One region of the Micromonospora sp. NBRC 110038 genome, then DNA from elsewhere that is predicted to be linked to it. Evidence: riboswitches for the same ligand, from Rfam matches in the RefSeq annotation. Region 1 holds a riboswitch; each other region holds the start of a gene.
What was found. A riboswitch is a leader RNA that binds a small molecule or an ion and turns the genes downstream of it on or off. The one in region 1 is predicted to bind cyclic di-AMP.
Positions count from the first base shown of each region.

Region 2: another riboswitch for cyclic di-AMP. It lies ahead of LPU61_RS26930 (hypothetical protein); the one in region 1 lies ahead of LPU61_RS19290 (NlpC/P60 family protein).
Region 3: another riboswitch for cyclic di-AMP. It lies ahead of LPU61_RS05820 (C39 family peptidase); the one in region 1 lies ahead of LPU61_RS19290 (NlpC/P60 family protein).
Region 4: another riboswitch for cyclic di-AMP. It lies ahead of LPU61_RS14590 (hypothetical protein); the one in region 1 lies ahead of LPU61_RS19290 (NlpC/P60 family protein).

Region 1 covers NZ_BBOL01000005.1:203,764-207,113, forward strand. Annotated here, with positions in the region: gene LPU61_RS19280 (pyridoxamine 5'-phosphate oxidase family protein) at 1-214, opposite strand, end outside; gene dcd (dCTP deaminase) at 341-919, shown strand; gene LPU61_RS19290 (NlpC/P60 family protein) at 994-2,034, opposite strand; cyclic di-AMP (ydaO/yuaA leader) riboswitch at 2,047-2,187, opposite strand; gene LPU61_RS19295 (NlpC/P60 family protein) at 2,399-3,350, opposite strand, start outside.
Region 2 covers NZ_BBOL01000009.1:300,364-303,713, reverse strand. Annotated here, with positions in the region: gene LPU61_RS26935 (YibE/F family protein) at 1-1,260, shown strand, start outside; cyclic di-AMP (ydaO/yuaA leader) riboswitch at 1,427-1,557, shown strand; gene LPU61_RS26930 (hypothetical protein) at 1,562-2,587, shown strand; gene LPU61_RS26925 (carbonic anhydrase) at 2,705-3,350, opposite strand, start outside.
Region 3 covers NZ_BBOL01000001.1:1,510,506-1,513,855, forward strand. Annotated here, with positions in the region: gene LPU61_RS31565 (hypothetical protein) at 1-222, shown strand, start outside; gene LPU61_RS05815 (hypothetical protein) at 369-1,136, shown strand; cyclic di-AMP (ydaO/yuaA leader) riboswitch at 1,593-1,735, shown strand; gene LPU61_RS05820 (C39 family peptidase) at 1,952-2,824, shown strand; gene LPU61_RS05825 (CDP-glycerol glycerophosphotransferase family protein) at 2,970-3,350, opposite strand, start outside.
Region 4 covers NZ_BBOL01000003.1:645,686-649,035, forward strand. Annotated here, with positions in the region: gene LPU61_RS14580 (AAA family ATPase) at 1-896, shown strand, start outside; gene LPU61_RS14585 (cation diffusion facilitator family transporter) at 1,003-1,917, shown strand; cyclic di-AMP (ydaO/yuaA leader) riboswitch at 2,071-2,200, shown strand; gene LPU61_RS14590 (hypothetical protein) at 2,205-3,275, shown strand; gene LPU61_RS14595 (SRPBCC family protein) at 3,325-3,350, opposite strand, start outside.

The sequences.
Region 1 (3,350 bases):
CGTCGCGTTCGAGGTCGCGCCGCTTCGGCGAGTCGACGACGAAGCAGAAGAGCCCCTCGTCGGTGATCACCGGGGACACCGGGTGCACCCGGGGCCCGCCGTCGGCGCGGACGGTGGCCAGGTAGCCGAAGCCCGGCCCGTACTGCTGCATGAGATGACGGATCCCGTCGGCGAGTCGTGGCTCGTCAGCGGCGAATTCGGACCAGGAAGCCATGCCGGCATTCTATCGAACACCTGTACGACACGCGAAGCGCGACGCGCGGGTCGGGCACCCGATTCGCAGGCCCGCTGAGCAGCCCCGCTGACCGGTCCCGCCCACCCACCTCGCTATGGTGTTGCGATGCTGCTCTCCGACCGCGACCTCGTCGCCGAGCTGAAGGCCGGCACGCTCGCGCTGGAGCCGTTCGAGCCGACCCTGGTGCAGCCGTCGAGCATCGACGTACGCCTCGACAAGCTCTTCCGGGTCTTCAACAACCACCTCTACACGCACATCGACCCGTCGGTGCAGCAGGACGACCTGACCTCCATGATCGAGGTGCCCGACGGCGAGCCGTTCGTGCTGCACCCCGGCGAGTTCGTGCTCGCCTCCACGCTGGAGGTGATCTCGCTCGGCGACCAGCTCGCCGGCCGGCTGGAGGGCAAGTCGAGCCTGGGCCGGCTGGGGTTGCTCACCCACTCCACGGCCGGCTTCATCGACCCGGGCTTCACCGGCCACGTCACGCTGGAGCTGTCCAACGTGGCGAACCTGCCGATCACGCTGTGGCCGGGCATGAAGATCGGCCAGCTGTGCATCTTCCGGCTGTCGTCGCCGGCCGAGCACCCGTACGGCTCGGCGGTCTACGGCTCGCGCTACCAGGGCCAGCGCGGCCCGACCCCGAGCCGCTCCTGGCAGAACTGGCGCACCTGGCCGCCCCGCTGACGCCCCGCTCCTCCCTGCGGCACGATGCGCCGTCCGCCGCCCGAGGGGTGTGAGGAGGGGCCCCTTCTTGCAGCTCAGGCGGGGCGGCCGAAGCTGTGGATCGGGCCGTCGTCGACACGCTTCATCTTCACCGGGACGCCGGCCCGGGAGGCGTGCACCACCCAGCCCCCGCCCACGTACATGCCGACGTGGTGCAGGTCGGAGTAGTAGAAGACCAGGTCGCCGGGGCGCAGGTCGGCGCGGCTGACCTTGGCGGTCACCGACCGCTGCTGGGCCGCGTTGTGCGGCAGCGAGACGCCGGCCTTCGCCCAGGCGGCCAGCATCAGCCCCGAGCAGTCGTACGAGTTCGGGCCCTCGGCACCCCAGACGTAGGGCTTGCCGATCTGGGCGCAGGCGAACTTCACCGCCGTCCCCGCGCCGCCACCCGGGTAGGACGCCGGGCAGGGGGCGGGCTTCAGCGGGCCGCCGCCTCCGTTGCCGTACACCTTCAGCCGCAGCTTCTGCAGGCGGTCGATCTCGGCGTTGATCTGCTTCTTCTTCGCGGCGAGCTGGGCCTCGGTGCGGGTGAGCTGGGCGACCATCTCGTCGAGGGGCTGCTTCTTCGCGGCCAGCTCGTCGCGGAGGTCGACGACCGCCTGGACGTCGTGCTGCTGGCGCTGGGCGAACCGGTCGAGCAGCTCCAGCTGCCCCATCATCTGGCTCGGCGTGCGGCTGCCCAGCAGGGCGTTGACCACCGAGAGGTTGTCGCCCTTGTACGCCTCGGCGGCGAGGCCCCCGACCTTCTTCAACGCCTCGTCCACCTGGCGCTGGAGCGGCCCGATCCGCGCGGCGAGCGCGTCGGCCTGCTTGCGCTTGGCGGCCAGGTCCTGGCGGGTGGCGTTGTGCCGCTCGATGATCGGTTCGAGCTTGTTCCAGTCCTCGTCGATCTGCCGCTCGATCTCGGCGACCGAGGGGTCGGCGTGGGCCACGGTCGGTGCGCCGGTCAGGACGACGGCGACGCCGACCAGGGCGGCGAGGAGGGTGGTGCAGCGTGACCAGCGGGTACGCGGCGCAGCCGGCATCCGGTCGGCGTCGGCCGACCGGCGTGACGGGCGCCGCGGGGCATGGAGTGCCACCGGGCTCCGTTCTCCTTCTTCCTCTACCGCCTACCGGGTTAGCTGACGGGTTCGGGCGGGAAGGGAGAGCGCCCTACCGCAGCGCCGCTGCGGATTCACCCCGGCGTACCTGGGTCCCCGGCTCGCTCGTAGGCGACTCGGCGGTGTCGCACCGTCACCGCCCGGCTGGGCGGTGCAGCTACCGGCCGACAATTGGCCAGAGTAGAGACGATCGCCGTCGATCCGCAACCCGACCGGCCGTGACACACCGTACATGCCCGTGGCCGACGTCGATGTCCGCGCACGGCGAAGGCCCCCGGTCTCACCAGACCGGGGGCCTTCGGGCGGTGCTGCGCGGCGCAGCCTTCGCGGGGGCCGGGCCGGGTCAGCCGGGTCGGCGGAAGCCGGCCACCGGCATGGTGTTGATGCTGCTCACGTTGACCGGCTTGCCGGCGCGGGGCGCGTGCACCATCTTGTCGTTGCCGATGTAGAGGCCGACGTGGTGCAGGTCGCTGAAGAAGAACACCAGGTCACCAGGGCGGGCCTCGGAACGCGGGATGGCACGGCCCTCGTTCCACTGGGCGCCGGTGAAGTGGGTCAGGTGGATCCCGGCCGCCTTGTAGGCGAACTGGGTCAGGCCGGAGCAGTCGAACGAGTTCGGGCCGGTGGCACCCCAGACGTACGGGTCGCCGACCTGGGCGCAGGCGGTCTTGATGGCGGTGCGGGCGGCCGCACTGACCACGCCGGTGACCGTCGGGCAGCCCTCGGTGGACACCACGGTCTTCGGCATCGACGCCTGGAGCCGCTTGATCTCACCGTTGATCTTGGTCTTCTTCGCCGCCAGTTCCTTGGTCTGCTTCTCCTGAGAGGCGATGAGCGTGTCGAGCTTCTGCTTCTCGGTGTCGTACTTCGCCCGGACGGCGAGCACGCCCTCGACCTGCTTGCGCTCCTGCGCGGCCAGCCGGTCCAGGATGGTCAACTGCTCGGCGAGGGTGCCCGGCTTGGTGCTGACCAGCAGCGCGCCGATGTCCTGCGACGGGCCGGAGATGTAGTAGCGGGAGGCGAGGTCGCCGACGCGGTTCATCGCCAGCTCTGTCTCGAGCGCCAGCGGCTCGATCTTCTTCTGCACCTCCGCCGCCTTCTCGCGGTTCACCTTGAGCTGGGCGCGGACCTTGTTGTACTGCTCGATGGTGGGCTCAAGCTGCTCCCACTGCTTGTCGATCTGCGCCTCGATCTCGTCCACCGACGGCTCGGCGTACGCGGGCGCGGTCAGTGTCCCGGCGCCGACGGCGACCGCCGCGACCAGGGTGAGCAGGCGGCGTGCGAAACGGCGGGCA
Region 2 (3,350 bases), on a different contig from region 1:
TATCACGGCACGGTGACCCGGGTGGTCACCGAGGAGTGCCCGCCGCAGCCGGAGACGCCGGAGGGCGGCGGGCCGGGCGTCGCGGACGGCCCGTGCGGCACGGTGACCGTCCGGGTGGAGCAGGGGCCCGACGCCGGGCAGCAGGTCGAGACGCCGATCCCGACCGGCCCCGGCGCGCCCACCGTAGCCGTCGACGACCGGATCGTGCTGGTGAAGCTGACCGACCCGGCCGACCCGGCGGCGAGCACCTACAACATCGCCGAGCACCAGCGCGGCGCCCCGCTGATCTGGCTGGCGGTGGTGTTCGCGCTGGCGATCGTCGCGTTCGGCCGCTGGCGGGGGGTGGCCGCCCTGGCCGGGCTCGCCGCCACCTTCGCCATCCTGCTGACCTTCGTGCTGCCCGGCATCGGCGCGGGCGGGTCGCCGCTGCCGATCGCCGTCGTCGGCTCCGCGTTGATCATGTTCGTGGTGCTGTACCTCACCCACGGGGTCACCGCGCAGACGTCGGTGGCCGTCCTCGGCACCCTGGGCAGCCTGGTGCTCACCGGCCTGCTGGGCACCCTGGCCACGGCGGCCACCCACCTCACCGGGTACGGCAGCGAGGACGCCACCACCCTGTCGATGTTCCGGGGCGACGTGGACCTGCACGGCCTGCTGCTGGCCGGCATCATCATCGGTTCGCTCGGGGTGCTCGACGACGTCACCGTGACCCAGGCGGCCACGGTCACCGAGCTGGCGCACGCCAACCCGGGGCTGTCCCGGTTGCAGCTCTACCGGGCGGCCACCCGCGTCGGCCGGGCGCACATCGCCTCCACGGTCAACACGATCGTGCTGGCGTACGCGGGCGCGTCGCTGCCGCTGCTGCTCCTGCTCACCGCCGACTCCCGCCCCGTGACCGAGATCCTGACCAGCGAGTTCCTCGCCCAGGAGATCGTCCGCAGCGCGGTCGCCACGCTGGGCCTGATCGCCGCCGTGCCGCTCACCACCGGGCTGGCCGCCGTGGTCACCGCAGCGGGGCGCACGGCGGCGGGACACACGGCTGAGGGGCACACCGCCGCGTCCCGGCCCGGCCCAACGGACGGCGGGGACGTGCCGGCGGCGCGTACCCCCGGGGGCGGGCGGCGGACCGCGGACCGCAATCTCGCGCTGGAGGCGCTCGGCGGCGGCCGGGCGGCCGAGGGGTTCCCCGACGACCACGCCCCCACCCACCCCCCGGCCGGACGGCCGCACCGAGAAGGAGGCACGGACACCGCATGGTGACACTTCACAGCGTGACCGGTGGCGGCATCCGCCCTGAGAAGCGCATCACTGATTACCGATGGCGATTACGAAATGACGCTTTTAGTCGGCATCCGGACGTAGCTCCCCGCATGGGCTCTCGGGTAACCTCGCTGCCGGTCACCGCCGAAGGCGCGAAGCGGCGCCTGCGGTGCCGCCGCCCAATCGCCGCAAGGCGAGCCGGGGAACCAGGTGCCCGGGGTGAATCCGCGCGAGCGGTAGGGGCCGCTTCCGCCCCGAACCCGTCAGCTAACCCGGTCGGCGGTCGATGGAAGGGAACATTGTGACGGCACCCCTGCACCGCTGGTTGACACCCGTGGTGGCCGTGCTCGCTGCCCTGGCGGTCGTCGCCGGGCCGGCCGCCCCGGCGCTCGCCCTGCCCGCCGCCGCCCCCCAACCCTCGGGGCACGAGGAGGACGACGAGCCCCAGCTCATCACCGACGTCATCGAGGCGACGAACCGGGACTACGCCCAGGCGAAGTCGAAGCTCGAGAAGTCCAAGAAGCGCCAGGCCCAGCTCGCCGACGAGGTGCGCAAGGCCCAGGAGGAGCTGGACGCGCTCGCGCCGCAGGTCGGCGAGATGGCCGCGCAGTCGTACCGGACCGGCCGGGTCGGCGCGATGGCGATGCTGCTGGAGAGCAACACACCGGACTCGTTCGTCAAGCGCGCCTCGGCCCTCGACGAGCTGAACATGGTCAACGCCAACAAGCTGGCCGAGGTCAGCGCGGCGAAGAACCGCGCCGAGCAGGCCAAGCTCGCGCTCGACGCCGAGGTGCGCGAGCAGCAGAAGCAGGCGTCGGTCATGGCGAAGAAGAAGTTCGACGCCGAGAAGGCACTCGCCCTGGTCGGCGGCAAGGGCTTCACCGGCGGCCTGGTCAACGCCACCTCCCCGGTCGCGAGGATCGGGCCGGGCCGGACGTCGGACGGCGACTGGCGGCCCGAGTCGTGCAGCGAGAACGACCCCACCACCTCCGGCTGCATCACGCCCCGCACCCTGCACGCCTACAAGGAGACCAAGCGGGCCGGCTTCAACCGGTTCGTGGGCTGCTACCGGCCGGGCGGGCCGTGGGAACACCCCAAGGGCCGGGCCTGCGACTGGTCGCTCCAGAACAGCGGGTTCTCCCCCTGGCACAACAACGACACCCGGATGTACGGCAACAACCTCGCCGCGTTCCTCATCCGCAACGCCGACCGGCTCGGCATCTACTACGTCATCTGGAACCGGCAGATCTGGTTCCCGGCGACCGGCTGGAAGTCCTACAGCGGGCCGTCCAACCACACGGACCACGTGCACATGTCGCTGCTCTGACGCGGCGCGCCGCGCACGACGAGAGGGGCCGTCCCGCTGTGGGGGCGGCCCCTCTCGTCGTGTCTCGGGCGGCGGTGCGCGTCAGGGCCGGGGTGAGCGCCGGGCGGCGGGGGTGCGTCAGGCGGCGGCGCGGGCCGGGGTGGCGTCCGCCGCCATGGCGGCCGGCACGGCGGCCACCGTCCGCACCCCGCCGGCACTGAGCCGGTACGACATCCCGACGACCGCGCAGCGGCCCGCGTCGACCTCGGCGGCCAGCACGGGCGACCGGTCGAGCATCGCCTCGACCGTGCACGCGATGTGGATGTCGACGATCTCGTCGATGCCCTCGACGCCCCGCTCGGCGGCCCGGTGCAGGCTGGGCACCACGGCGTCCACCACGGCCCGCAGGTTGCCGGCGGGCTCGCTGCCGGTGCCGGCCGCCGCCTTGGCCGCCTGCACCGCCCCGCAGGAGTCGTGGCCGAGCACCACCACCAGGGGGGTGCCCAGCACGGTCACGGCGTACTCGACGCTGCCCAGCACCTCGGGGCCGACGGTGTGCCCGGCGGTGCGGACCACGAAGAGGTCCCCCAGGCCACGGTCGAAGATGATCTCGGCGGCGAGGCGGGAGTCGGAGCAGCCGACGATCACCGCGAACGGGTGCTGCCCGTCGGCGACGGCCGCCCGGTGGTCGGCGTCCTGGTTGGGGTGGCGCGGCGTTCCGCTGACGAAGCGGTGGTTGCCGGCGTGCAGCTCGGCGAGGGCCCGGGCCGGGGTGCAGGCAGCG
Region 3 (3,350 bases), on a different contig from region 1:
GAGGCCCGCACCGTCGCGGCATCCGCCGCCGGGTCCACCGTCACTGGCTCCATCGCCGCCGGCTCCATCGCCGCAGCGGGTGCCGCCGGCCCGTGGCCGCCCGCCGACGCGCCGCCGCCCGCCGAGGCCGGGCCCCTGCAGGTCGCCGCGCCAGCCCCGCAGCGGGTGCCGACCGGGCTCGTCCCCGCCGCCGTCGGCCCCCGCGCGCCGCCGGCCGCCTGAGCCACGCGGCGGGCCGCGCCCGCCACCACCGTCGCCGACGACCCTCACCCACCGCCGCCCCAGCCGCCGGGCCCGTACGCCGCAGGCGTCCCGCCCGGCGGCGGCCCGGATCCCTTTCCGCCTCCCCTGCCCGCGAGGTGCCGACCATGGACATCGTTCTCTACCAGTTCCTGACCGAGGTGCCGCTGGCCGCCGCCATCTGGTCCGTGCTGCTCGTGCTGGCGCTCACCGTGCTCGCCGTGCTGGTCGCCCGCCCCGAGCGGGACCGCCCGCCCGCCGTCGAGCCCCCGGTCCGGCCCGCCGCCCCGCCCGCCCCGGCCGCCGCAGACCTGCGCCGGTACGCCGAGGAGGTGGCGGTGGCCGCCGCCGGGGCGGCGCAGAACGCCCGCCGCCGACGGGCCGCCTGGACGGCCGCCCAGGACGCCGCCGAGCGGGCCTGGCAGGCGTACGACGAGGCGGAGACCGCCGCCCGACGCTTCCGCGACGCGGGCGCGCTGCCGACGCCGCACACCCCGCGTACCCCCGCCGAGTACGCGGCCCGGGAGCGCTGGCTGCACCACGCCGCCACGGCGGCCCACCTGCGGGGCGAGTTGTCCATCGGGCAGCTCTGCGACGTCTTCGCCCGCCGGGGCGGCTGGGACCCCCGGCTGCACCCGGTGGAGCAGGAGGTCGTCCTGGCCCGGGCCGTCCGGGACGGCAGGCTGGCCCGCTACCGTGCCGCCGCCGCACGCGAGCGGGCCGCGTGGGGCGACGCCGAACTGGCGGCCGAGGCCGCCCGGGCGCTGGCCGCCGAGGCGTACGCCGCCGCCGAGCGCGCCCGGCCCGCCCACGCGCCGGCGACCAGCGCCACGGCCTCCGGCAGGGTCCTCGGGATCACCGGCTGGCGCCCACCCCGCCCCGCCCCGGCACGGTAACCGCGGAAACCGCGGTGGTGGTGACCGCCGTGACCGCCGTGACCGCCGTGACCGCCGTGACCGTCGTGACCGTGGTCACTGCGGTGACCGCCGTGATCAAGAGGTTTGCGTCATCGTGGAGATCAACTCTGACGCTTTTCTCTTGATCACCGAGGCGGGGGCGGGGCGGGGGCAGGGCGGGGGTGTGAGGCGGGTCATGGTGGGGTGGGATCGGGCAGGCGGGGCCATTCGGTTTGATCGGGGGCGGTAATCGCCGAGATTCGCGGCGCGTCGTCCCGTTGCGGGTCCGCTGGCGTCGGATGGGTCGGCAGTCCCATTGAGTCGCGTCAGTCTCCGAATGCCCCGTAAATGGGTCGGTCAGCGGACGTTTAAGCAGGTGGCGGGGGGTTGGCAGGACTTCCGTCGGCCAGTAGTGTCGGCCCGTCTGGTGCGGTACCCGATCGCAAGAGGCGACGCCGCGCCGACCCGCTCAATCGTGAAGATCACGAACCGGGGACCCATTGCACGTCCGGGGTGAATCCGCGGGCCACGGCCTGCGGTAGGGCGATCTTCCCGCCCGAATCCGTCAGCTAACCCGGTAGGCGGTATCGGAAGGAGTTCCATCCTCGTGCAGCACGACCCCACCCCCCGGGTTGTTCCTCCACCACGGAGCCCGGTGCCCGTGTCCGCCGCCGCCGAGCCGGCGCACTGACCGTCGCACCCCTGCGTACGCCCGCCTGAGCGGGCGCCCCAGAAAGCGGACCCCACCGGCCGCGGACACCGCCCGCCGCCGTGCGCCGACGCGCGCCCGGGTGCCTCCGCTTCCGCCCCGTCCCGTGGAGGAACACGTGAACGATCAGCTCAAGCGGCACCTGCGGCGACTCGCCACGGAACGCCCGTACCAGGTCGTCGCCGGCTCCGCCGCGGCGCTGCTGCTGGCCTCCGGCACCGGCGCGCTGCTCGCCGCCGTCGACGACGACGCCCCCGCCCCGCAGCGGACCACCAACGCCGCCGTGGCCGAGGTGGCACCCCGCCTCGACGGCGCGGCCAGCCGCGCCCAGGCCCGGATCGCCGCGCCGCTCGCTGCCCCGAGCAGCGCCGCGCCGTCGCCGAGCGCCACCTCGGCGGCCCCGAACCCCGACCTGACGGCCTCGGCGACGCCGAAGAAGACCACGGCGAAGCCCGCGGCCCCGAAGCCGCCGTCGTCCAAGGTCCTCGACTACGACTACGAGGCCCAGACCACCTACTACTACTGCGGCCCGGCTGCGGTGCGCAACGCGCTCTCCGCCACCGGTGTCGACGGCACCCAGGACGACCTGGCCGCCCGCCTCGGCACCACCGAGATGGGCACCAACTCGGCCTACGACACCACCCGCGTGCTCAACGAGATGGTCAAGGGCGAGCCGTACCGGACCCGGCTGATCCCCGGCGGCGCCGCCACCCCGGCGGAGACGGAGCGGCTCCGGGCCGACGTGGTGAAGGCGGTCAGCGCCGGTCGCGGCGTCGTGGTCAACATCGCCGGCGACGCCACCGACGTCGACGGCGGCTGGCACTCGTTCCCCGGCGGCCACTACATCGCCGTCGTGGGCTACCGCGACTCCGGGCGCACCGTGCGCATCGCCGACTCGGCGGACCCGGCCGTCCCGGCGTACTGGATCAGCACCGCCGCGCTGGCCCACTGGGCGGCGACGCGGGGCTACTCGGCCTGACATCACCCTCCCCCCACCGGCCCCGGCTCTCCTCCGCAGAGAGCCGGGGCCGGTGCCGTCTCCGGGTAGGCGGGGGCGGCCTCGATCCTTGGACAGTTGCGGTTCAAGGCGAACAGCAACTGTCCAAGAATCGGAGGCGGGACGATCAGGCGGTGGGGGAGTGGGTCATCGCGTCGGCGGCGCGCGGGGCCGGCGGGTTCCAGCCCGGCTCCAGCTCCCGGCGGGCCGCCGAAAGGAACGCCTCGGCGTACGACTCGGCCGGGAAGTCGCCCAGGTAGTGGGCCCGGGTGCCCCAGCGGGCCGCCGCCTTCGGGTCGGTGTCCAGCAGCAGGCCGAGCACCTCGTCGAGGTTGCCCGCGTCGCTCCGCAGCACGTAACCCGAGCCGGCCAGCGGGAACCGCTCGACGAACCGGTCGCCGTCGCCGACCATGTCCGTCACCGCGTACGGCTTGCCGGAGTAGAGGTAGTCGGAGATGACGCCGGAGACGTCCGAGACGAGCGCGTCGGAGCGGTTGACGCAGTCGAC
Region 4 (3,350 bases), on a different contig from region 1:
GGCGGTACGCCGCCGGGGTGCTGTCCCGGGCGGAGGTCGGCCTGCTCGTCGAGGCGTACCGGGCGCTGGACGTCGAGGGGCTCACGATCGCCGACGTCGCCCTGCTCGACGAGCTGGACGCGCTGCTGGGCAAGCCGCTGCAGCCGAAGCGGGCGAGGCGCGACCCGTTCCAGCTCGCCGGGGGCGTACGCGAGCTGAGCACGCATGCCGACCGGCAGCGCGCGGCGCGGGAGGCGGCCCGGGAGCGGCCCGAGGACTACCGCGACTTCGCGCACGTGGTGGTCGACGAGGCGCAGGACGTGTCGCCGATGCAGTGGCGGATGATCGGCCGGCGTGGCCGGTTGGCGTCCTGGACGGTGGTGGGCGACCCGGCGCAGACCGCGTGGACGGGGGACCCGGAGGAGCTGACCCGGGCCCGGGACGCGGCGCTGGGCCGCCGCCGGCGGCACCAGTTCGAGCTGACCACCAACTACCGCAACTCGGCGGAGATCTTCGCGGTGGCGGCGGCGGAGATCCGCCGGCTCTACCCGGACCTGGCGCTGCCCCGCGCGGTGCGGTCCACCGGCGTGGCCCCGGTCGAGCTGACCGTGCCGGCGGCCGAACTGGCGGCGGCGACCGTCGCGGCGGTCGGCGACCTGCTCGGCGAGGTGGAGGGCACGGTCGGGGTGATCACGCCGGTGCCGCGCCGCGACGAGGTGGCGGGCTGGCTGGCGGGCCGGGCGGCGCCGCGCCTGCAGGTGGTGACCAGCCTCCAGGCCAAGGGCATGGAGTACGACGGGGTGGTGCTGGTCGCCCCGGGCGAGATCCGGGCCGACCCGGGGTCGGGCGTGCGGACGCTGTACGTGGCGCTGTCCCGGGCGACCCAGCGCCTCGTCACCGTCGAACCCACGGGCTGATCCGGCGCCCGGCCGTTCCCCGGCCGGACCGCTGTCGATCACTTGCACATATTGCGATGTGAGCATAGATTGGGCCGGGCGGGGATCACGGACGGAGGGTGTGGGCGTGGGCGCAGGTCATGACCACCACCACGGGGCGGCGAACGCGGCGGACCGCCACTCGGGTCGACTCTGGGCGGCGTTCGCGCTGCTCGCCGCGCTGATGATCGTCGAGGCGGTGACCGCGCTCGGCACCGGCTCGCTGGCGCTGCTCTCCGACGCCGGGCACATGTTCACCGACGTGCTCGGCATCGGCATGGCGCTCGCCGCGATCACCGCCACCCGCCGGGCCACCGCCGACCCGCAGCGCACGTTCGGGCTCTACCGGCTGGAGGTGCTCGCCGCGCTCGGCAACGCCCTGCTGCTCAGCGGCGTCGCCGTCTACGTCCTCGTCGAGGCCGTCCGCCGCTTCGGCGACCCGCCCGAGGTCACCACCGGCCCGATGCTCGTGGTGGCGGTGCTGGGCCTGCTCGCCAACGTCGCCGCGTTCGCCCTGCTGCGCAGCGGGGCGAAGGAGAGCATCAACCTGCGCGGGGCGTACCTGGAGGTGCTGGGCGACCTGCTCGGGTCGGTCGGCGTGATCGGCGCGGCGGCGCTGATCATGGCCACCGGCTGGTGGTGGGCGGACCCGGCGGTGGCCGTCGCGATCGGCGTGTTCATCCTGCCCCGCACCTGGCGGCTCGGGCGGGCCGCGGTGCGCATCCTGGTGCAGGCCGCGCCGGAGCACCTCCAGGTGACCGCCGTGCACGACCGGCTGGCCGCCGTGCCCGGCGTGGTCGAGGTGCACGACCTGCACGTCTGGACGCTGACCTCCGGCATGGAGGTCGCCTCGGCCCACCTGACCATGGCGCCCGGCGCGGAGGTCGGCGCGGTGCTGACCGCCGCCCGCACCGCCCTGCACGAGGACTTCCACATCGAGCACGCCACCTTGCAGGTCGAGCCGGGAGCCGCCCGCGACGGCTGCGGGCCGGCCGGCTGGTGAGACCGAGGCTCATCAATTTTCGCGACATTCGTGGCCGAATGACTGACTTGACAGGTTTCATCCGCGTACCCTCCGTCACGGAAGCAGCGCTGGTCCCACGCGCACCGGTAGGCTCGGCCCCGGCCATCGCCGGGCGGCGCCCTCCGGCGCCTGTGGTGGCCGCCGCCTAATCGCCTGCGGGCGAGCCGGGGAACCATGTTTGTGGGGTGCATCCGCTCCAGCGGTAGGGATCTTCCGTCCCGAACCCGTCAGCTAACCCGGTCGGCGGCTGACGGAAGGACACGCATATGCCAGTAGTGGCACCTGTAGGAAGGCTCGCCGCCCGGGTGGCGGCGGCGCTGGTGCTGACGCTCGCCGTCGGCCTCGGGGTCGCGCCGGTGACGCCGGCCGGGGCCGCGCCGCCCGTCGGCCTGCTCGCCGCACCCGGCGACGACGAGGAGGGCGGCACGCCCGCCCTGCGCGCCCAGCTCGAGGCGGCGAGCAAGGGCTACCTGGAGGCCAAGACCGCCCTCGACCGGTCGGTGAAGCGGCAGCAGCAGCTCGGCGGCCAGCTCAAGACGGTCGAGGCCGAGCTGGTCACCCGTGGCGCCAAGGTCGGCGAGATCGCCGGGGTGGCGTACAAGAAGGGCCGGCTCACCGCCGCCTCGGTGCTGCTCGACAGCAGCTCCCCCGAGGGGTTCCTGGACCGGGCCGCCGCGCTCGACACGATCGCCGCGAACGAGGACCGGGCGCTGCGCGAGCTGCTGACCACCCGGGACGAGGCGACGAAGACCCGGCAGGCCCTCGACGGCGAGATCCGCGAGCAGCGCAAGCAGGTCGCGCTGATGGGCAAGCGCAAGGAGCAGGCCGAGCGGGCCCTCACCGTGGCCAACAACAAGGCCAGCAGCAGCGGCGGCGGGTCCAGCCCGGGCGGCACCTCCAGCGCGAACGCCACCCCCGCGAAGCGCAACTCCGACGGCTCCTGGCCGGCGGAGTCGTGCAGCGTCAACGACCCCACCCCCGCCAACGGCTGCATCACCCCGCGCACCCTGCACGCGCTCAACCAGGCCAAGGCCGCCGGCTTCACCCGGTACGTCTCCTGCTACCGGCCCGGCGGCTCAGGCGAGCACCCGAAGGGCCGGGCCTGCGACTTCGCCGCGCAGAAGGGCGGCTTCGGCGGCGTGGCCAGCGGCGGGGACCGCACCTACGGCAACAACCTGGCCGCGTACTTCGTGCGCAACGCCGACCGGCTCGCCGTGCTGTACGTGATCTGGTTCAAGCAGATCTGGCTGCCCAGCAGCGGCTGGAAGGCGTACAGCGGCGGAAACGGGGACCCGTCCAGCGACCACACCAACCACGTGCACCTGTCGGTGATCTGACCCGCGACCGCCCCGGCGGCCCTCCCCCGACGGGACGGTCGCCGGGGCGCTACGCCGCCCGGCCGAGCACCTCGC